DNA from 3 places in the Mesorhizobium sp. M0028 genome. Region 2 is predicted to be linked to each of the others. Evidence: predicted binding sites of a transcription regulator. Region 2 holds the regulator's gene; each other region holds the start of a gene.

What was found. The regulator PhoB, encoded in region 2, activates phosphate uptake and scavenging genes when phosphate is short. The targets are predictions, from matches to a motif close to TGTCATNNANCTGTCAT.
Region 1: phnF (phosphonate metabolism transcriptional regulator PhnF) is a predicted target of PhoB. The motif match lies at 6,190-6,206, and genes of this name have one in related genera.
Region 3: ppk2 (polyphosphate kinase 2) is a predicted target of PhoB. The motif match lies at 3,962-3,978, and genes of this name have one in related genera.

Annotation. Positions count from the first base shown of each region.
Region 1 is NZ_JAMYVG010000027.1:33,629-40,695, reverse strand. It holds gene phnC (phosphonate ABC transporter ATP-binding protein) at 1-471, opposite strand, end outside; gene NKJ93_RS30195 (DapH/DapD/GlmU-related protein) at 693-1,310, opposite strand; gene phnL (phosphonate C-P lyase system protein PhnL) at 1,307-2,014, opposite strand; gene phnK (phosphonate C-P lyase system protein PhnK) at 2,241-3,017, opposite strand; gene NKJ93_RS30180 (alpha-D-ribose 1-methylphosphonate 5-phosphate C-P-lyase PhnJ) at 3,014-3,925, opposite strand; gene NKJ93_RS30175 (carbon-phosphorus lyase complex subunit) at 3,922-5,034, opposite strand; gene phnH (phosphonate C-P lyase system protein PhnH) at 5,036-5,647, opposite strand; gene phnG (phosphonate C-P lyase system protein PhnG) at 5,647-6,108, opposite strand; gene phnF (phosphonate metabolism transcriptional regulator PhnF) at 6,243-6,986, shown strand; gene NKJ93_RS30155 (zinc-binding alcohol dehydrogenase family protein) at 7,005-7,067, opposite strand, start outside.
Region 2 is NZ_JAMYVG010000002.1:486,297-493,363, forward strand. It holds gene NKJ93_RS07455 (hypothetical protein) at 1-100, opposite strand, end outside; gene pstS (phosphate ABC transporter substrate-binding protein PstS) at 762-1,823, shown strand; gene pstC (phosphate ABC transporter permease subunit PstC) at 1,883-2,869, shown strand; gene pstA (phosphate ABC transporter permease PstA) at 2,873-3,724, shown strand; gene pstB (phosphate ABC transporter ATP-binding protein PstB) at 3,721-4,524, shown strand; gene phoU (phosphate signaling complex protein PhoU) at 4,557-5,264, shown strand; gene phoB (phosphate regulon transcriptional regulator PhoB) at 5,281-5,970, shown strand; gene NKJ93_RS07490 (ROK family protein) at 5,980-7,067, opposite strand, start outside.
Region 3 is NZ_JAMYVG010000001.1:893,624-900,690, forward strand. It holds gene NKJ93_RS04640 (DUF2066 domain-containing protein) at 1-716, shown strand, start outside; gene hemB (porphobilinogen synthase) at 804-1,835, shown strand; gene NKJ93_RS04650 (dihydrofolate reductase family protein) at 2,236-2,883, shown strand; gene ppk2 (polyphosphate kinase 2) at 2,935-3,855, opposite strand; gene NKJ93_RS04660 (aldo/keto reductase) at 4,136-5,179, shown strand; gene NKJ93_RS04665 (hypothetical protein) at 5,303-5,461, shown strand; gene NKJ93_RS04670 (DUF982 domain-containing protein) at 5,496-5,771, opposite strand; gene NKJ93_RS04675 (GntR family transcriptional regulator) at 5,868-6,530, opposite strand; gene NKJ93_RS04680 (multidrug efflux MFS transporter) at 6,699-7,067, shown strand, end outside.

The DNA.
Region 1 (7,067 bases), on a different contig from region 2:
CGCAACGCGCTGCTGCTGGCCGCCGGAAAGCGTGCCGGCGGGCTGCAGCGCGGTGCGGGCGATGTCCAGGTGCTCGAGGGCTGCAACCGCCTCGGCGCATTCGTTGCGGGAGAACATGCCGAACAGGTTGGACAGGGTCGAGCGGTGGTTGAGCCGGCCGAGCAGTACATTGGTCAGCACATCGAGGCGCGGCACCAGATTGAACTGCTGGAAGATCATGGCACAGTCGCGTTGCCAACGCCGGAGCGGCGAGCCGCGCAACCCGGAAACCTCGACGCCGTCGAACAGGATGGATCCCTGGCTGGGATCGATGAGGCGGTTGATCATGCGCAGAAGGGTCGATTTGCCGGCGCCGGAGCGGCCGATGACGCCGACCATCTGTCCTTGCGGGATCGAGATGTGAACATTGCTGACGGCGGTGTTCTTGCCGAACCGGCGGGTGACGCCGCGGATTTCGAGCGTAGCTGACATGGTGCAGGCTCCAGTCCAATCGCAATTGAAGGTCTGTTAACCCTCGCTAGCGCAGCTACGTGAACCTGCGGTGTCTGATTGATGTCAGTTTTGTTACCGCCCACAGCCTGGAGCGGGGCGGGATCAACTCGGCGCGAGAAGCTCGAATGGTGAATGGTGATAAGAAAGGCTTTCCTGAGCCTCGAAATTTATTCGCTGCCCGCCATTACCATTCACGATCCTTAGCCACCATACTTCTCCAGAAAAGCCTCCGCCGACAGCTCCCGGAAATCGTCGAGCGCGGCGCGCAGCCTTGCATGATCCCAATCCCACCAGGCGAGCGCCTGATAGCGCTCCGCGGTGCGGCGGTCGAAGCGCTCGCGGATCGGCTTGGCCGGTACGCCGCCGACGATGGTGTAGGGAGCGACGTCCTTCGATACCACTGCGCCGGCACCGACCGCCGCACCGTCGCCAACGGTGACGCCGGGCAGGACGGTCGAGCCATGGCCGAGCCAGGTGTCGTGGCCGATGGTGACGCGTTTGGCGCGGCGCTGAGCGAAGAATTCGCTCTCGTGCTCGGCGTCGTCCCAATAGTCGGAGGCGCGATAGGTGAAATGGTGCAGCGTCGGCCGCCAGGTCGGATGATTGGTGGCATTGATGCGGACGCTGGCGGCGATGTTGGCGAATTTGCCGATTGTCGCGCACCAGACGCTGCAGTCCTGCATCATGTAGGAATAGTCGCCGATCATGCTTTCCGAAACCCGGCTTCGGTCGGCGATCTCGGTCCAGCGGCCGAGCGTCGAGTTCTCGATCTCCGCCGTCTCGTGGACCAGCGGGGCCTCCGACAATTTCCTGGTCATGCGGCGATTTTCCCAGCGGCGAAGGCGGTCACGTCTATGATGCGATCGGCGACGGCTTCGCGCACGTCGTAATCGTGGAAGATGCCGAGCAAAGCGACGCCCGCCGCCTTCTTGGCAGCGATCAGGGAAATCACCACGTCCCGGTTCTTCGCATCAAGCGAAGCGGTCGGCTCGTCGAGCAGCAGGATCGGATGCTCGGTGATGAAGCCGCGCGCGATGTTGACGCGCTGCTGTTCGCCGCCGGAGAACGTCGCCGGCGGCAGCGCCCAGAGTTTTTCCGGCAGGTTCAATTGGGCCAGCAAGTCGCGTGCCTTGCCGCGCGCGGCTTCGCGCTCCTCGCCGCGCTCGACCAGCGGTTCGGCGACGACATCGAGCGCCGAGACGCGCGGCACGGTGCGCAGGAACTGGCTGACATAGCCGATCGTGAGCCGGCGCACGGCTAGCACGGTGCGCGGGCTGGCCGTGGCGAGATCGATGAGCCCGTCCTCGTGCTGGACGATGATCTGGCCTGCGTCGACGGCATAATTGCCGTAGAGCATTTTCAGGATCGAGCTCTTGCCGGCGCCGGACGGGCCGCCGAGCACGGAGCATTCGCCGGCCCTGATCGCGAACGAGACGCCGGCGACGACAGGCAGTTTGATGCCGTCGCGCAGATGCATGGTGAAGCTCTTGGCGACATCGGAGACGACGAGCGGGGTTGCCATCAGAAGGTCCTCCAATCGCCATTCGTTTGCGGGCCAACACCCCCCTCTGGCCTGCCGGCCATCTCCCCCTCAAGGGGGGAGATGGGCAGCCTGACTATCTCGCTCGTTCTGCAACGTTGTAGGATGGCGAAACCGGGAGTGATAGCCAATCTCTCCCCTTGAGGGGGAGATGCCAAGCGATGCCAAAGAGGGCAGGCCAGAGGGGGGTACGCCGGAGCAATCATCGTCACACCTGCAGAATCGAGGAGACAAGCAACTGGGTGTAGGGCGCGCGCGGATCGTCGAGGACGCGGTCGGTGAGGCCGCTTTCGACAACACGGCCGTCCTTCATCACCATCATGCGCTGCGACAACAGCCGCGCCACGGCGAGATCGTGGGTGACGACGATGGCCGCCAGGCCGAGATCGGTGACCAGCCCCCGCAGCAGATCGAGCAGGCGTGCCTGTACCGAAACGTCGAGGCCACCGGTCGGCTCGTCCATGAACACCAGCCGCGGCCCTGTGACCAGGTTGCGGGCGATCTGCAGGCGCTGGCGCATGCCGCCGGAGAAGGCGCGCGGCTCGTCGTCGATGCGGTCCTCGTCGATCTCGACGCGCGACAGCCAGTCGACCGCCGTCGCGCGGATCCTGCCATAGTGGCGGTCGCCGACCGCCATCAGCCGTTCGCCGACATTGGCGCCGGCCGACACCGTCATGCGCAGCCCGTCGGCGGGGTTCTGATGGACAAAGCCCCAGTCGGTGCGCATCAGGAAGCGGCGCTCGGCCTCGCTCATGCGGTAAAGCTCACGGAACTGGCCGTCGCGCATGCGGTAGCTGGCGGTGCCGGAAGAGGGCAGCAGCCGAGTCGACAGGCAGTTGAGCAAAGTCGTCTTGCCGGAACCGGATTCGCCGACCACCGCCAGCACTTCGCCCGGCCACAGATCAAAGGTGACGTTCTCGCAGCCGACGCGCGAGCCGTAGAATTTGGACAGCGCCGAAACGCGCAGCAGCGGTTCGTCGGTCATTCAGCCGGCTCCATTTTTCCTGGGGCAAGATGGGTCTCGGGCGCGAGATGGCCGCGGTGGCCTTCGGCGCGCCGCTTCTCGCAATAATCGGTGTCGGAGCAGACGAACATGTGGCCGCCATGGTCGTCGAGGATGACCTCGTCGAGATAGACGTTCTCGGCCGCGCACAGCGCGCAGGGCTGGTCGAAGGTCTGCACTTCGAAGGGATGATCCTCGAAGTCGAGGCTGACCACCTCGGTAAAGGGCGGCAGCGCATAGATGCGTTTTTCGCGGCCGGCGCCGAACAACTGCAGAGCCGGCGAACGGTGCATCTTGGGATTGTCGAATTTCGGCGTCGGCGACGGATCCATCACATAGCGGCCTTCGACCTTGACCGGGTAGGCATAGGTGGTGGCGATGCGGCCGTGCCTGGCGATGTCCTCGTAGAGCTTCACATGCATGAGGCCGTATTCCTCAAGCGCATGCATTTTGCGCGTCTCCGTTTCGCGCGGCTCGAGGAAGCGCAGCGGCTCGGGGATCGGCACCTGATAGACCAGCACCTGACCGGCACTCAGCGGATGTTCAGGGATGCGATGGCGGGTCTGGATGATGGTCGCCTTGGCCGTCTCGGTGGTGACCGCGACATTGGCGACCTTCTTGAAGAAGGCGCGGATCGAGACGGCATTGGTGGTGTCGTCGGCGCCCTGGTCGATGACCTTGAGAACATCGTCCGGTCCGATGATCGACGCCGTGACCTGGACGCCGCCGGTGCCCCAGCCATAGGGCATCGGCATCTCGCGCGAGGCGAACGGCACCTGATAGCCGGGGATGGCGATGCCCTTGAGGATGGCGCGGCGGATCATCCGCTTGGTCTGCTCGTCGAGATAGGCGAAGTTGTAGGTGGCGATGTCGGTCGGTTGTCCGGTCATTCCGCGGCCTGCCTTTTCTCGTCGGCCTTGCCGGCGTTTTCGCGGGCGTCGTGCGCGGCGCGCATGCGGCGCACGAGGTCGAGCTCGGCCTGAAAATCAACATAGTGTGGCAGCTTCAAATGCTCGACGAAGCCGGTCGCCTGGACATTGTCGGAATGCGAGATGACGAACTCTTCGTCTTGCGCGGCGGCGACGACATCTTCGCCGAATTCGGTTGCACGAAGAGCGCGGTCGCATAGCGCCATGGCCATCGCCTTGCGCTCGCTCTGGCCGAAGACGAGGCCGTACCCGCGGGTGAATTGCGGCGGCGCCTTGGCCGAGCCCTTGAACTGGTTGACCATCTGGCATTCGGTGACGCGGATGCTGCCGAGCGGCACGGCAAAGGGCAGTTCCGGCACGTCCAGTTCCAGTTCGACCTCGCCGATACGAACCTCGCCGACGAAAGGATGGTTGCGCGCATAGCCGCGCTGGGTGGAATAGCCGAGCGCCAGCAGAAACCCCTCGTCACCGCGCGACAGCGCCTGCAGGCGGATATCACGCGCCATCGGGAATTCGAGCGGCTCGCGGGTGATGTCGCCGGGGACATGATCCCCGGGCATGTCGCCGTCGGGCTCGATCAGGCCTTCGCGAGCGAGGATGGCCGCGACGCGCGGCATCGCCTCCGCTTCGCCTGCACGCTGCTCCGGTTCGGCGACTTCGCCGCCGGCGGCAAGCTCGGGATCGAGCAACCGGTGGGTGTAGTCGAAAGTCGGGCCGAGCAACTGCCCGCCGGGCAGGTCCTTGTAGGTCGCCGACACGCGCCGTTCGACCAGCATCGAGCCGGTTTCGATCGCCCTGGTATAGCCGAAACGCGGCAGCGTCGTGCGATAGGCGCGAACCAGGAAGATCGCCTCGATCATGTCGCCGCGCGCCTGGACGATGGCGAGTGCCGCCAATTCCCTGTCGTAGAGCGAACCTTCGCTCATCACCCGGTCGACGCCGAGCGCCAGCTGCTCGACGATCTGGTCGAGCCGAAGTGCGGGCACCGAGCGATCGCCGCGCCGGCGGTCGGCGAGCAATTTGTGGGCGTTGCGGATGGCTGCTTCACCGCCTTTTACCGCGACATACATCCTACGCCTCCATCGTCTTAATGCGCGTCGTGCGCGGCAGGCAGGCAATTGCGTCGGACGTGGCGAGGATGATGTCGACACCCCGCGGAAAGCGTTGATTGTTCTGCTTCCATTGCTCGACGAAATGACGCGGCATTTGCGCCGGCGCGATCGTCGCCGTCTTCTCGATGCCCGGGCCTTCGAGCAGCAGCGGAGCGCCGGAGACGAGATCGCCGACCTCAAGGATCAGCGTCGTCGAACGATCGGGATAATCCTGGGTGCCTTGCGAAAACCCGTCGAGCGCCATCATCTCGGCCGGCGTGGCAATCAGCGCGAAATGCGCGTCGGCCGGGGTGTTGGCCAGCGGCGCGCCGGTATGGAAGCCAAGCCAGGATTTCACCGCCGCCGACCCCTGCAAAGCCGGGTCGAGCCAGAGCGGCGTGTCGTTGTCGCACAGCGCCAGAGCAATGGCGCCGGCGATGGCCGACAGCGGCGCCGGGGGGTGGGCGAGGGCCGGCAGCGGCTGCACGCTGCCCGGCCGCGCCATCGCGTCCATGACGGCGCGGAATACGGTCTGCGCGTTGAATACCGGATCGGCGAAGCCGCCCTCAATGGATTGAGTGGCGATGTCCATCAGTCTTCCCCGCGTACCATGGTGAAGAAATCGACCTTGGTCGCCGCCGTCTCTGCGCGGCGCTGGTCACGCGCCTTGGCCAGTGCGGCTTGCAAGGGCGCGACGATCCTGGTCTCGACCTCGTTGCGGTGGGCCGGATCCTGCCAGAGCGCGTCGGCGATTGCCGCCAGCCTTGCCTTCTGCTTGTCGCGACCAAGCGCGTAGCAGTGGCCGACATGGCCGGACGCAAGCCGCACCGTGGCGCGGGTGACCGTCGCCTCGCCGACATTGAACGGCGCGCCGCCACCGCCAATGCGGCCGCGCACGGTCACCAGGCCGGCTTCGGGGCCACGTAGAAGTTCTGCTTCGCAAGGCAGGCCGGCTTCGTCCCAGAGGCGGACAATGTCGTCGCCGGCCGATTGCGCCAGCGTCGCCATTACGGCCTTGCGCTCGGCCTGCTCTCGCGCTTCCCGTCCTCGCATGGCCGGTGCTCCTCGTTCGCGTGCATTTGTCTATTGATATAGACAACTATACAAATTATATCTATTATCTAGCGCGTGTCTATGACGTGTACGTGACACGGGCCAAAAGGTCGGCGCAAAGATTGGGGCGGGAAATGATCGGGCAGGCCAACAGCATCGAGCGGCGCAGCGGTGTCGCGCTATGGCGGCAGATCGCCGACCAGATCCTGCACTCGATCGCCGTCGGCGATTTTCCCGAGAATGCCGCGCTGCCGCCGGAGGTGGCACTTGCCGAACGCTATGGCGTCAACCGCCATACGGTGCGCAGCGCTATCGCAGCGCTGGTGCAGGAGGGTGTGCTCAAGGCGGAGCAAGGGCGTGGCACCTTCGTGCTGTCGCGAAAGCGGCTGTCCTATCCGATCGGCGCCCGCACCCGCTTTTCCGAGGGATTGCAAGGACAGGCGTCAGAGCGGCATATCACCTTGCTCGCGTCGTCGGTGGAGCCGGCCAACCGTCGTGTCGCAGAGGGCTTAGGCCTTGTGCAGGGGGCCGACGTGATACGCCTGGAAACGCGCGGCGAAGCCGATGGAATGCCGGTGTCCCGCGCTGCCGGCTGGTTCGATGCCAGGCGCTTTGCCGGCATCGATGCCGCTATGGCAGAAACCGGTTCGATCACGGCATCGCTGGCACGTTTCGGCATCGACGACTATCTCCGGCAATCGACCGTGCTGTCGGCGCGCCATGCCGATGCCGCCGACCTTGCCGACCTCGACCTGCAGCCCGGCGCCATCGTGCTGGTGACGGTCGCCGTCAACGTCACGCCCGACGGTCAGCCGATCCAGTTTTCGGAGTCGCGCTTCCCGGCCGAGCGGATCGAACTCAAACTGTCGGCGCTTTGAGACGCGGCTATCGTTGTGTCATCCGACCTGGATGACCGCCTTGATCAGCCCGGATTTCTCATGTGCCCAGCGGGCGAGGTC
Region 2 (7,067 bases):
GCGGCTTGGGAATGATCACGGTGCCGTCATAGCTGCGCGCGCAGCCGGTTCCCAGAAGCAGCGCCAGGCACAGGAAGACAGGCAGAATCCGTCGAAACATCAGCAACACCCCTGCAAGCTTATAACGCTGCTTCGGCCCAACCGACAACCGGCGGAATAGTGCAGAGGGAGTAGGTAAGGTGAAGTAGAAATCGTCGCACTTCCAGTCGAAGGCCCCGCTCGAAAGATCGAGCGCCGGGTCGGGCGCGGATGGAGGTCCAGCGCGAGGCGAGTTAAAACCTTGCGATTCGTCACCGCTTCCAGCGTAAGGCCATGGTGCGATCGCACCATACCCAATGGCGCGCTCAGTCGCGACAATGGGATATTCGAAGTTCCGCTCCTCCAGTTACGGGCGGGAGCAGCGACCGCCGGCAAGAAACAGGGTCAGATTTACCCCAACGGACCTGTTTCGGCGATGGCGCGGCCATGACACGTTCTGGCTGCATGCAATGCGCTCCCGTCCGGCTTTTTTCTTCTCAAGGTCAGTGGCTGCTATCGTCGAGCGGACAAAGCCGGCCGGAATTCACGCAAGCTGCTGATTCCAGCGGCAAACCGCGGCCCATGCCGACAAAGCCCGCGGCCGTTCCTTCTTAACCCGGCTGGACGACGTTACCGGAGCGACATGAAACTGTCATGCGACTGTAATAATCGGGGGCTATTGGCCTCAGCGGGCGCCGGAGGAATGGCGCCGAGAGACCATATTCCGAACAGGAGCAGGCCACATGAGACATTTCATCCGCTCGGCGGCCGTTGCGATTGCAATGGCTGCGGCGACGACTACCCTCACCCTGTCCGCCGCGCTCGCCGCGGACATCTCCGGCGCCGGCGCCACCTTCCCCTACCCGATCTATGCGAAGTGGGCCGACACTTACAAGAAAGACACCGGCATTGGGCTTAACTATCAGTCGATCGGTTCCGGCGGCGGCATCAAGCAGATCAAAGCCAAGACCGTTACCTTCGGCGCTTCTGATGCGCCGCTGAAAGGCGAAGAGCTTGAATCGTCCGGATTGGCTCAGTTCCCGATGGTGATGGGCGGCATCGTTCCCGTCGTCAACCTCGAAGGCATCAAGCCGGGCGAGTTGGTTCTCGACGGCCCGACGCTGGCCGACATCTTCCTCGGCAAGATCACGAGCTGGGATGACGAGGCGATCAAGAAGCTCAATCCCGACGTCAAGCTGCCTTCGCAGGCGATCGCGGTCGTTCACCGTTCCGATGGGTCGGGCACGACGTTCAACTTCACATACTACCTCGGCGACGTCAGCGCGGACTGGAAAGAAAAGGTCGGCGTCGACAAGGCCGTGGAATGGCCCGTGGGCATCGGCGCCAAGGGCAATGAGGGCGTTGCCAACAACGTCTCCCAGACCGGCGGCGCGATCGGCTATGTCGAATACGCCTATGCCAAGCAGAACAAGCTCACCCACACCGATATGATCAACAAGGACGGCAAGAAGGTCGAACCCACCGCGGCGGCATTCTCGGCGGCAGCGGCCAATGCCGACTGGAGCTCGCAGCCGGGCTATGGCGTCATCCTCGCCAACGAGCCGGGCGCCGAGTCCTGGCCAATGACGGCGGCGACGTGGATCCTCCTGTACAAGAAGCCGGACGACGCGGCGACCACCGGCGAAGCGCTCAAATTCTTCGCCTGGGCATACGACAAGGGCGACGAGATGGCCGGCGAGCTGGACTACGTTCCGATGCCCGACAAGGTGGTCGAGAGCGTCAAGGCCATGTGGGCCAAGGAAGTCGTCGGCAGCGACGGCAAGCCGCTCTACTCGGCTATGTAATCTCCTCCAGGGAGGGCGTCGACGGCGCCCTCCCTGTTGCCTTCAATCGCGAGGACCCAATGACCATCGCTTCCGATGCCATGCTATCATCTGCAGCCCGGGCCAGGGAAGCTACGGTGCGGCGCTTCGCGCTCACAGACGCCATATTCCGCGGACTCACCCGCGCTTCCGCAATTCTTGTGCTGGTCATCCTCGGTGGTGTCGCAATCTCGCTGTTTGCCGGCTCATGGCAGGCCCTGTCGTCCTTCGGGTTCTCTTTCCTGACGACTGAAAGCTGGAATCCGGTAACGGAAAAATTTGGCGCGCTGGCGCCGATCTACGGCACGCTGGTCACGGCGGCCATCGCCATCCTGATCGCGGTTCCGATCGGCATCGGCATTGCCGTGTTTCTCACCGAACTCTGCCCGCGCCCGCTCAGGCGCCCGATCGGCATAGCGGTCGAGCTGTTGGCCGGCATTCCCTCGATCATCTACGGCATCTGGGGCCTGTTCGTGTTCGCGCCGTTCCTGCAGACGACGATACAGCCCTTCATCATCAACATCTTCCACGGCGTGCCGGGACTATCCAGCCTTTTCGCCGGCCCTCCTTACGGCATCGGCCTTCTGACCTCGGCGCTGATCCTCGCCATCATGGTGCTGCCCTTCATCACCTCGATCACCAAGGACGTCTTCGATACGGTGCCGGCGGTGCTGAAGGAATCGGCCTACGGCATCGGTTGCACGACCTGGGAAGTGACCCGGCGCGTGGTCATTCCCTATACCCGCATCGGTATCATGGGCGGCGTCATGCTTGGCCTCGGCCGCGCGCTCGGCGAAACCATGGCGGTGACCTTCGTCATCGGCAACGCCCACCGCATCAGCGCCTCCCTGTTCGCGCCGGGCACGACCATCTCGGCGACCATCGCCAATGAATTCACCGAGGCCGACGGCGATCTCTACACCTCTTCCCTGGTTTCGCTCGGCCTGATCCTGTTCGTCATCACTTTCCTGATCCTTGCCGCCGCCCGCTATATGCTGATGCGGATCGACGCCCGTACGGGAGCCTGACCGATGTCGACATCCTCATCGCTCCACAGCCGCCGCAAAGCCAGAAATTCGGTGATGATGGCGCTTTGCGTCGTCGCCGCCGGCATCGGGCTTGCCTGGCTGGCGCTCATTCTCGGTGCACTGGTCTATAAGGGCACAGCCGGGCTTTCGTTCGCGGTCTTCACCGAGATGACGCCACCGCCAGGCGAGGCCGGCGGCCTGCTCAATGCAATCGCGGGCAGCCTGCTGATGACGATCATCGCCGTTGTCGTCGGCACGCCGATCGGCGTGCTGGCGGGAACCTACATGGCCGAATATGGGCGTTTCTCGCGCATCACCACCGTCGTGCGCTTCATCAACGACATCCTGTTGTCGGCGCCGTCGATCATCATCGGCTTGTTCGTCTATGAGTTGATGGTGCGGCCAATGGGGCATTTCTCGGCCATAGCCGGCGCCGTTGCGCTTGCCATCCTGGTCATTCCGGTGGTCGTGCGCACCACTGAAGACATGCTCAACCTGGTGCCGAACGCGTTGCGTGAAGCCGGCGCCGCGATCGGCGCGCCGCGCTGGGTGGTGATCCGTTCGGTCGCCTACCGCGCCGCATTGTCCGGCATCGTCACCGGCATATTGCTGGCGATAGCACGCATTTCCGGCGAGACGGCGCCGCTGCTCTTCACCGCGCTCAACAACCAGTTCTGGAGCAGCAATATCAACGCGCCGATGGCCAGCCTGCCGGTGACCATCTTCCAGTTCGCTCTCAGCCCTTACGAGGAATGGCAGCAACTGGCGTGGAGCGGCGCACTCATAATCACCCTGACGGTTCTGGGCTTGAGCATCCTCGCCCGCAGCCTTACCGGACGCAGAGAGGACAGATGACACAGATGTTGTCCGCGGACATGACGATGACCGAGACGGTCGCCGAGAAGACGAAGATCGAGGTCAAGAACCTCAACTTCTACTACGGCCAGAGCAAGGCGTTGAAGGACATCACCTTGTCGCTGCCCGAGCGCAGCGTCACTGCCTTCATCGGCCCTTCGGGCTGCGGGAAATCGACGCTGCTGCGTGTGTTCAACCGCATCTACGAACTCTACCCGAAGCAGACAGCCGAGGGCCAGGTGCTGCTCGACGGCAAGAACATTCTCGACCGCTCGCAGGACCTCAATCTCCTGAGGACCAAGATCGGCATGGTGTTCCAGAAGCCGACGCCGTTCCCGATGTCGATCTACGAGAACATCGCCTTCGGCGTCAGGCTTTATGAGAATCTGGGCAAGTCCGAAATGGACGGCCGCGTCGAACAAGCGTTGAAGCGGGCCGCGCTGTGGGGCGAGGTCAAGGACAAGCTCAACGCCAGCGGCTTGAGCCTGTCAGGCGGCCAGCAGCAGCGGCTTTGTATTGCCCGCACCGTGGCGGTGAAGCCGGAAGTCATTCTGCTCGACGAGCCGGCTTCGGCACTCGACCCGCTGTCGACCGCCAAGATCGAGGAACTGATCGACGAATTGCAAGCCGACTACACGATCGTCATCGTCACCCACAACATGCAGCAGGCGGCGCGCGTATCGCGCCAGACCGCCTTCATGTATCTGGGTGAACTGGTAGAGTTCGACCGGACCGAGAAGATCTTCACGTCGCCCCGCGAGAAGCGCACGCAGGATTACATCACCGGCCGCTTCGGCTGAGCCGTTCCGATCACGCATATGAGGACAGGACCATGGGCGAACACACAGTCGCTTCTTTCGACGAGGATCTCGAGCAGATCAGCAAGCTGATCCGCGACATGGCCGACCTCGCCGGTTCGATGGTCGGCGGGGCGACCAAGGCCCTGTTGAATTCTGACAACGTGCTGGCGCAACGCGTCGTTTCCGACGATGCCATCATGGATGCGCGTCAACGCGAACTGGACGACCGCGCCATCACCCTGATCGCCAAGCGCCAGCCGATGGCCCACGATCTGCGCCATGTCGTCGGGGCGATCCGCATGGCCGGCGATCTCGAACGCATCGGCGACCTTGCCAAGAATATCGCCAAGCGTGTGAGTGCGGTCGGCCTTAGCGTCACACCGCGCGACCTATCGCATTCCATCGATGCGATGGCGCAGCTGGTGCTCATCCAGGTGCAGGGCGTCATCGAGGAGTATGCTGCAGGCGATGCGGCCGCGTTGGCCAAGCTACGCGCCGCCGACGAGCGCATCGACGTCAAATATACGTCGGTGTTCCGCGAACTGTTGACCTACATGATGGAAGACCCGCGCAACATCACCGCTTGCACGCATCTGCTGTTCTGCGCCAAGAATCTGGAGCGGATCGGCGACCATGTCACCAACATCGCCGAAAATGCGTATTATGTGCTGACCGGCGAGCAATTGCCGGTCAATCGTCCGAAGCAAGACGAAACGACAATGTCCGCACCGGCGACATGATGGGGGTGCCCAGCCGATGATCGCACCACGCATAATGGTGGTGGAGGACGAGGAGCCGTTGGGTGTGCTGCTCCGCTACAATCTCGAATCCGAAGGCTACCAGGTCGAGGTGGTGACACGCGGCGACGAAGCCGAGATCCGTTTGCAGGAGAATGTGCCCGATCTTCTGGTGCTCGACTGGATGATACCAGCGGTTTCCGGCATCGAGCTCTGCCGCCGGTTGCGGGTGCGCCCCGAAACCGAACGGCTGCCGATCATCATGCTGACCGCGCGCGGCGAGGAGAGCGACCGGGTACGCGGTCTTTCGACCGGCGCCGACGACTATCTGGTCAAACCGTTTTCGACACCGGAATTCATGGCCAGGGTCAAGGCGCTGCTGCGCCGCGCCAAGCCGGAAGTGCTGTCCAGCGTGCTGAAGGTCGGCGACATCGTGCTCGATCGCGAATCGCACAGGGTGTATCGCAAGAAGACCGAGATCCGGCTCGGGCCGACCGAATTCCGGTTGCTCGAATTCATGATGCGGCATCCGGGCCGCGTCTTCTCGCGCAGCCAGTTACTCGATAATGTCTGGGGCGAGACGATCTATATCGACGAACGCACCGTCGACGTGCATGTCGGGCGGCTGCGCAAAGCCGTCAACAACGGCCGCATGCCTGATGTCATCCGCACCATCCGCGGTGCCGGCTACGCGATCAGGGAAGATTGACCCGCCCAGTCAGGCTACGTTCTTTCTGACGCCGGGCCTCATTTGCGCGCCCGGCGCGAAAATCTGCTGGTCGACGAAGCTTAACGCCCGCATTGCACAGCCTTCGCGGATCAGCGGCAATTCGTTCGGCTCGGTATCGAAGGAGATCGAGCCCGAATGCTGGCCGCCGGCGGTCTGGGCGATGGCCTTCCGCAAGGCCGGCTCGATCAGATCAAAGGCGGCGGCACTGGCGCCGACCATTGCGACCGGTGCCGGATCGATCAGCGCGAACAGCGAGCCGAGACCGAAACCCAGCGCTTCGCCGGCCTTGCGGTAGGCTTCGCGTTCCGGCCCGTCCTTCTCGCGCGCCCGAACCGCCAGCGCGCGCATGTCGGCGTCGCTGACGTCGGCGACCGGTTGGCTGTCTTCGCTCATCTGCGTGGCGTTGCGCCAGATGGCGTAATTGCCGGCATAGGCCTCGATGCAGCCGCGCCGCCCGCAACGGCAGAGCGCGCCGCCCGGACGATGGATCATGTGGCCAAACTCGCCGCCCGAGGAATGCGTGCCGGTGAACAGCTCGCCCTTCAACACCAGCCCCATGCCGATGCCGTGCGAAAGCAGGATGGCGATGAAGTCGTCGCGATAGCGATCCGGATCGCGCCAGCGCAAAGCCACCGCCATCATATTGCAGTCGTTCTCCACCGTGGCCGGGATGCCGAATTCATCTTCCAGCATGTCGGCAAAGGCGATGTCCGTCTGGGGCGTGATCGGCGACCACAGCATGGCGCGTGCAGGGGAGTCGGTAATTCCCTGAATCGCCAGGGCGATGCGGGCGACACTGCGGACGTCAAGATCTGGATCGTCCAGCCGGCGCCGGACGATGGCCATGCATTCGCGGATCAGTTCGTCGCGCGGCATGGTCAGCGTGTCCAGCCGGCGCTGTTCCTCGGCGACCACCTGCCCCGCATAGTCGATGATGGCGGCCGACAGGAAATTCAGCGACAACACCACGGTCAGCACCGCCGCCGCTTCCGGATTGAGGGCGAGGCCGACCTGCGGACGACCGCGTTTCAACGAAACGGGTTCGCTTGCCTTGCTCTCGGCGAGGATGCCTTCCC
Region 3 (7,067 bases), on a different contig from region 2:
AAACCATCGTCAATGGTCAGGGAGAAGAACATCGTCAGGCCGGCTTCAAGGTCTGCCTCGACAAAGTGCTGGTGCGGGTATCCGGCGACCAGCGCCTGCCGGCGAAACCTCAGATGACAGCACTGCGCGACAAGGCCGGCAGCTTCGTCAGCAGCTTCCGCTACCGCGATCGCATGGAAGGTATTCCAAACCATGATGATCAAGGCACGTACGACCGGCCGCACGATCTCACTTGCCAGTACACGCCACCGGTGATCGATAAAGTGCTTGCTGAGCTCGGCAGCAAGCCGTGGCTCGGCGAGCGGCCGATCATCTCGGTACTGCTGGCTGTGCAAGATGCACGCCAGCATTTTGTCTTGGCGAGCGACGGAGACGAAAGCCCCTATATGGCAGAGTCCTTTCAATCGGCAGCCGGACCGTTGGCGATGAAGATCGTCATTCCAAGCAAGGCCGCTCTGGTAAAAACCGGGGCGATTTTCGAACAGGTGCGTGCGCTCTCACCCGAATTGCTTGCGAGAACTGTCGGCAACCAAGAGCTCTTGGCCGGCAGCCTAGTCTGGAGCGACAAGGAGTTGGGCTGGATCGCCGATTGGCGGCTTGCCATGGCCGGCAAGACCTACAAGTGGCAAGTGCGCGGCGTCAACTTCGACGAGGCATTCCGCGTCGCCATGCGGGGTGCTGCGCAGATCCTGTCAGGCAATGGCCAACCAGAATAGCGCCCGACAGGACCGCTGGCACAATCGTGTCGCATTGGTCAGCAGCGGAGGCTCGTGGTAAAAGTCGCCCGATCCGGAGTTTTGGCGATGAACAAATTCACCCCTGCAAAGCCTGCCGGCGCGCGCAGCGTCGACGAGATCACCGGCAGCCGGCGGCTGCGGCGCATGCGCAAGGCCGATTGGTCGCGCCGCCTTGTCCAGGAGAACCGGCTCTCGGTCGACGATCTGATCTGGCCGATCTTTGTCGTCGACGGCAGACAAGTGCGCGAACCGATCGCCGCCATGCCCGGCGTCTTCCGCCTGTCGCTCGACCTCGCCGTCAAGGAGGCTGAGCGCGCGGCTAAGCTTGGCATTCCGGCGATCGCCACTTTCCCCAATGTCGAGCTCGGCCTGCGCGATCAGACCGGTTCGCACATCCTCGATCCGGAAAACATCATCAACCGCGCCACCCGCGCCATCAAGCGCGCGGTGCCGGAGATCGGCATCATCACCGACGCGGCGCTGGACCCGTTCACCTCGCATGGCCATGACGGCATCTTGCGCGACGGCATTATCGTCAATGATGAAACGGTGGAGCAGGTGACGGCAGCAGCCGTCATCCAGGCGGCGGCAGGGGCCGACATCATCGCCCCCTCGGACATGATGGACGGCCGGATCGGTGCCATCCGCGATGCGCTGGACGCCAATGGGTTTCAGGATGTAGCGATCATGTCCTATGCGACCAAGTTCGCATCCGCCTTTTACGGCCCCTACCGCGAGGCGGTCGGCACCGCCGGCCTGCTCAAGGGCGACAAGAAGACCTATTACATCGATCACGCCAATTCCGACGAAGCGGTGCGCGAGGCCGAGCAGGATCTCGCCGAGGGCGCCGACATGCTGATGGTCAAGCCCGGCCTGCCCTATCTCGACATCATCCGCCGGCTGAAGGACGAGTTGCAGATGCCGACCTTCGCCTATCAAGTGTCGGGCGAATATTCGATGATCAAGGCCGCCGCCGCCAATGGCTGGATCGACGGGGAAAAGGCGATGCTTGAATCGCTGCTGGCCTTCAAGCGCGCCGGCTGCGACGGCATCCTGACCTATTTCGCGCCGGAAGTGGCTGAGATGCTGAAGGGGTGATGCGCCTCCGTAGCGCCCACATCGAGTAACGTTCCTTCGTCCAAAGCGCGACATGGCCACCGCAGGGCAATCGCTTCAGGTTTGCGCTGCCCCTCATTGCCCTGCCGGGCATTTCTCCCCGTATAGTGACGGGGAGAAAGACGCGTTCGCAAAAGATTTCGCCAATCTCCAGCGTTGCAAAAACATCGCCGAGGTTGCGGCCAGCCCCTTCGCCCCGTCACTATACGGGGAGAAGGTGCCGGCAGGCGGATGAGGGGCGGCGCCAACATTGAGATTGGTCATTCCAACATGATTTGGAAGCGATTGGCCCCGGCGATTCAAAAAACCGATTGCAAAATGCAATCAGTTAAGCTACCCGATAACTGCTTGCATCTCACAATTGGTTATCAAGGAGGCTCTCATGTCCAAACTTCGCGTCAGCGCTTTCACCTTGTCGATCGACGGCTTCGGCGCCGGTCCCGACCAAGACCTGAAGAACCCGCTGGGTGTTGGCGGGGAAGCCCTGCACGAATGGATGTTCGGCACCCGCACCTTCCGCAAGATGGTTCTCGGCAAGGATGGCGGGACCACGGACACTGACGAGGCGTTCGCCGCGCGCAGCTTCGAGAATGTCGGCGCCTGGATCCTCGGCCGCAACATGTTCGGGCCGATCCGCGGCGAGTGGCCTGACGAGAGCTGGAAAGGCTGGTGGGGAGACAATCCGCCATACCACGTGCCGGTCTTCGTGCTGACGCACCATCAGCGGGATCCCATTGTCATGGAGGGCGGCACGACCTTCTATTTCGTGACCGACGGCATCCACTCAGCGCTGGAGAAGGCGAAAGCAGCGGCTGACGGCAAGGATGTACGGCTGGGCGGTGGCGTTTCTACGATCCGGCAGTATCTCAAGGAAAAGCTCATCGACGAGATGCATCTGGCGATCTCACCTGTCCTGCTCGGCGCAGGCGAGAGCCTTTTTGCCGGCATCGACATGCCCAAGCTCGGCTACCGCTGCAGCGAGCAGGTCGCGACGCCGAAGGCCACGCATGTCATCATCGAGCGCGCCTAGCTTGTTGCAGGGCGCTGCCCACGGAGGCAGCGCCCCTCCTCGCTGCTTTAGTCAGTATTTCTCCGGCACATACAGTTCGCGCGGCAGCACCTGACGTTCGTATTCGGGATTGAAGACGCGCTCCGGTAGTGTGATCTCCTCGTGCGGCACCTCCTCATAGGGCATTTGCTTGAGGAGATGGTCGATGCAATTCAGCCGCGCCCGCTTCTTGTCGTTGCCCTCGACGATGAACCAGGGAGCTTCCGGGATGTTGGTGCGGGCGAAGGTTTCTTCCTTGGCCTTGGTGTACTGCTCCCAGCGCACGCGCGACTGGAGGTCCATCGGCGACAATTTCCATTGCTTCATCGGGTCGTGGATGCGCATCAAAAAGCGCATCTGCTGCTCCTCATCGGTGATCGAAAACCAGTATTTGACAAGCGTAATGCCTGAGCGGAGGAGCATGCGTTCGAAATCCGGCACGTCGCGAAAGAACTCCTCGACCTGATCCGGCTGGGCAAAGCCCATCACCCGCTCGACGCCGGAGCGGTTGTACCAGGAGCGGTCGAACAGCACGATCTCACCGCCGGCCGGCAGATGCGGAACGTAGCGCTGGAAATACCATTGCGACTTCTCGCGCTCGGTCGGCGCCGGTAGTGCTACGACGCGGCAGATGCGCGGATTGAGCCGCTGGGTGATGCGCTTTATGACGCCACCCTTGCCCGCCGAGTCGCGGCCCTCGAATACCACGACGAGCTTCTTCTTGTGATAGGCGACCCAGGACTGCAGCTTGATCAATTCGGATTGCAGCGTGATTAGATCCCGAAAATATTGCAGGCGGTCGATCGATGGCGGATGCGCATTCTTATAGATCTTGGCGATCTCCATCGACAGCGCCGGCTCAGAGATTTCCAGCTCATAATCTTCGTCGAGCGTGTCGGCGAGTTCCGCTTCCAGCCAGTCCCTGGCCGGGGAATTCTGTTTTATCTCGGTCATTTGCGCTGCTCCGCTTACAGGCCGTGTCGGCCGCTGTCAGGCGCTCTGCCGCCCGGCCCGGCGGCCGGAAATCGAAGCGCTGAACCGATGTTAGTATAGGCCAGCAATGACGGTTTTATTGCAGCCGCTGTTGCGCTGGCTGCGCGTCCAATCCGTAAGATGTGATCGATGTTGCCCTGCAACACGGGCGACAAGCGGAACGAATTATCCTACAAATGCCCGGTTCATTCAGGGCTGTCGTTTGAAACGCCCTTTCCCGATAAAATCATGAGGATACGACATGGAATACCGCACTCTCGGCCGTTCCGGGCTGAAGGTTTCGACGCTGACCATGGGCACCATGACGTTCGGCGGCGGCGGCGCGTTTTCGGCGGTCGGCAAGACCGACCTCGACGAGGCGCGCCGGATGATCGACCTTTGCATCGATGCCGGCATCAACGTCATCGACACCGCCAACGTTTATTCGAACGGGGTGTCAGAGGAGATCATCGGCGAGGCGCTCGGCGGCAAGCGCAAGGGCGACGTGTTGATCGCCTCCAAGGCGCGCATGCGGATCGGCAAAGGCCCCAATGATGAAGGCCTGTCGCGCTATCATCTGATCCGCGAATGCGAGAGGAGCCTGAAGCGCCTCAGGACCGATGTCATCGACATCTATTTCCTGCACGAGTGGGATGGCCTGACACCGCTCGAGGAAACCATCGCCGCGCTCGACACGCTGGTCGCGCAGGGCAAGGTCCGCTATGTCGGCTGTTCCAATTATTCCGGCTGGCAGGTGATGAAGGGGCTCGGTATCAGTGACCGTCATCACCAGCCGCGCTTCGTCACCCAGCAGATCCACTACACTCTGGAAGCCCGCGAGGCCGAGTATGAATTGTTGCCGATCTCGGTCGACCAGGGGCTCGGCGTGCTGGTCTGGAGCCCGCTCGCCGGCGGATTGCTGTCCGGCAAATATCACCGTGACCAGCCGACCGCCCGCCAGCTCAGCGGCTGGTCGGAACCGCCGATCCGCGACGAGGACCGGCTGTGGCGGATCGTCGACGTGCTGATCGATATCGGCAAGAACCACGGCGTGTCGGCAGCGCAGGTGGCGCTTGCCTGGTTGCTTGGCCGGCCCGCCGTCAGTTCGCTGGTGATCGGCGGACGAACCGAAGCGCATTTCAAGGACAATATCGCTGCTGCAAGCCTGGTGCTCGGCGATGAGGAGCGCACACGCCTCGACGTGGTCAGCAGGCCGCCCGTGCTCTATCCCTACTGGCACCAGCAATTCACGGCAAAGGACCGGTTCGGGCCCGCCGATCTCGTCCTCGACCGGGACGGCGCCTGAAAAAACGCCCTGAAGCGGGGCTCCCCGGACTGCGACGAGATATGGAGCCGATCGTGCCTTGCGGTGTTGTGTTTGTGGCCCAATGCTCCTAGGCAAAGGCCAAGCACAATGAAAGGAAACGATATGCCACGAGCACCGAACTACGGTCAGGAACGCAAGGAACGCGACCGGCAGAAGGCTGCCAAGAAGGCGGAAAAGCAGGCTGCCAAGGTCGCGGCCAAGGAGCGCTCGAAGCCCGAGGGCGAAAGCGAGTCCCAAACCAACACCGAAACGGCCGAGTGATGATATCAGGCCTGTCAGGCGGCCCGGGTCTCGATCAAGTCCCCGCTATGCCTCCGGCCGGCGCCTTGTCGCTGACGAAGACGTTCACTTCGCGGGCGGCGGCAATGAAGGCCCGTCTTGCGTTCATGGCCGGCTTGTCGCCGGCCAGCGCATCATGACAGGCTTGCAGCGCTTCGCGGTGCTTGGGGCTGCGCTTGCCGGGCCAATTGTTGAGGAGGTAGTCGGAAGCCTCGCGGGCCGTACGCAAGAGCTGATTGCTTCCCGCCGCGCCCTTGACGGTCACGGGTGTGTCAAATCGGTTGTTGTCCATCGCCGCTCTTACGCCATCGGCATTTGCGAAGCGAGACCGAAAGTAGCTTTCTTCGCTCATCTGCCTTTTTCGTGATCAATGGCCGCCGATCCTCACTCAAGCGACGACGGCAAATCCCCTGGCGCGCAGGCCGCGCCGGTCGTTGCGCAACGACGTGACCAGCCGGTCGCGGCTACCGTCGATATGAGATGAAAGCACGCAGGCGGCCCCGTCGGCATCGCCGGCCCGCACCGCCGACAGAATGTCATGGTGTTCGGCCCAGGCACGGCCAAGCGCTGCCTCGTCGCGAACCTCGAGCCAGCGGGCGCGCGACAGGCGCGTCATCGCATCACGAACCGCTCTGAACAGGAACTCGTTGCCTGACAGGCGCGCCAGCTCGATATGAAAATCCATGCCGACACGATGCCATTCCTCGCGCGGCGTCTGGTCGTCGCAGGAATCGAGCATCGCCTCGATGATTTCGACGGCACCCCTGTCCTGCAAGGCACAAGTCAGCCTGACTGCCGCGACCTCGACCGCCTCGCGATAGACGGCGATCTGCTCCAGCTCGGCAAGATTGATGGGCGAGACCGTCCAGCCGCGGCCGTCGCGGCAGATCAGGCCTTCGGTCTCGAGCCGCAGTAACGCCGCCCTGACCGGCGTGCGCGAGGCGCCGAAGCGGCTTTCGACCCAGCGCTCCGTCAGCCGCTCGCCGGGACCGATCTCGAGCCCGAGGATCATCTCGCGAAGCTGCTTTTCGACGTTCTGCATCTGCGACATTGGCGTTCCGTTGTTGGAGCCGGTTCATTGGCCCTCTGCTCACCGGCCATTACTGGCGATCACTTTGCAGGGACCGCATTGACAGCGACCAGCCTTGCGTCCATGACGGATACCAGTTTGGTATCCCAAAATGGTATCCGCAGCAACCCAACGACAGCAGTCTCTGACATGCCGCAAGACGCCACCCTCGCCGTGCAAGGCACGCATAACGTCCACTGGCGCCGCAATCTCGCCGTGTGTTTTGCCGGCTCGTTCAGCACGCTCGCAGCGATGACGCTGCTGTTGCCGTTCCTGCCGCTCTACGTCGAACAGCTGGGCGCCGAGGGCCATGCGGCGATCGTGCAGTGGTCGGGCATCGCCTACGGCGCCACTTTCCTTGCTGCCGCGCTGGTCGCACCCCTGTGGGGGCGGTTAGGCGACCGCTACGGCCGCAAACTGATGCTGGTGCGCGCCAGTTTCGGCATGGCGATGTGCATGTCGCTGACCGGCATGGTGCAGACTGTCTGGCAATTGGTGTTCTTGCGCCTGCTGATCGGC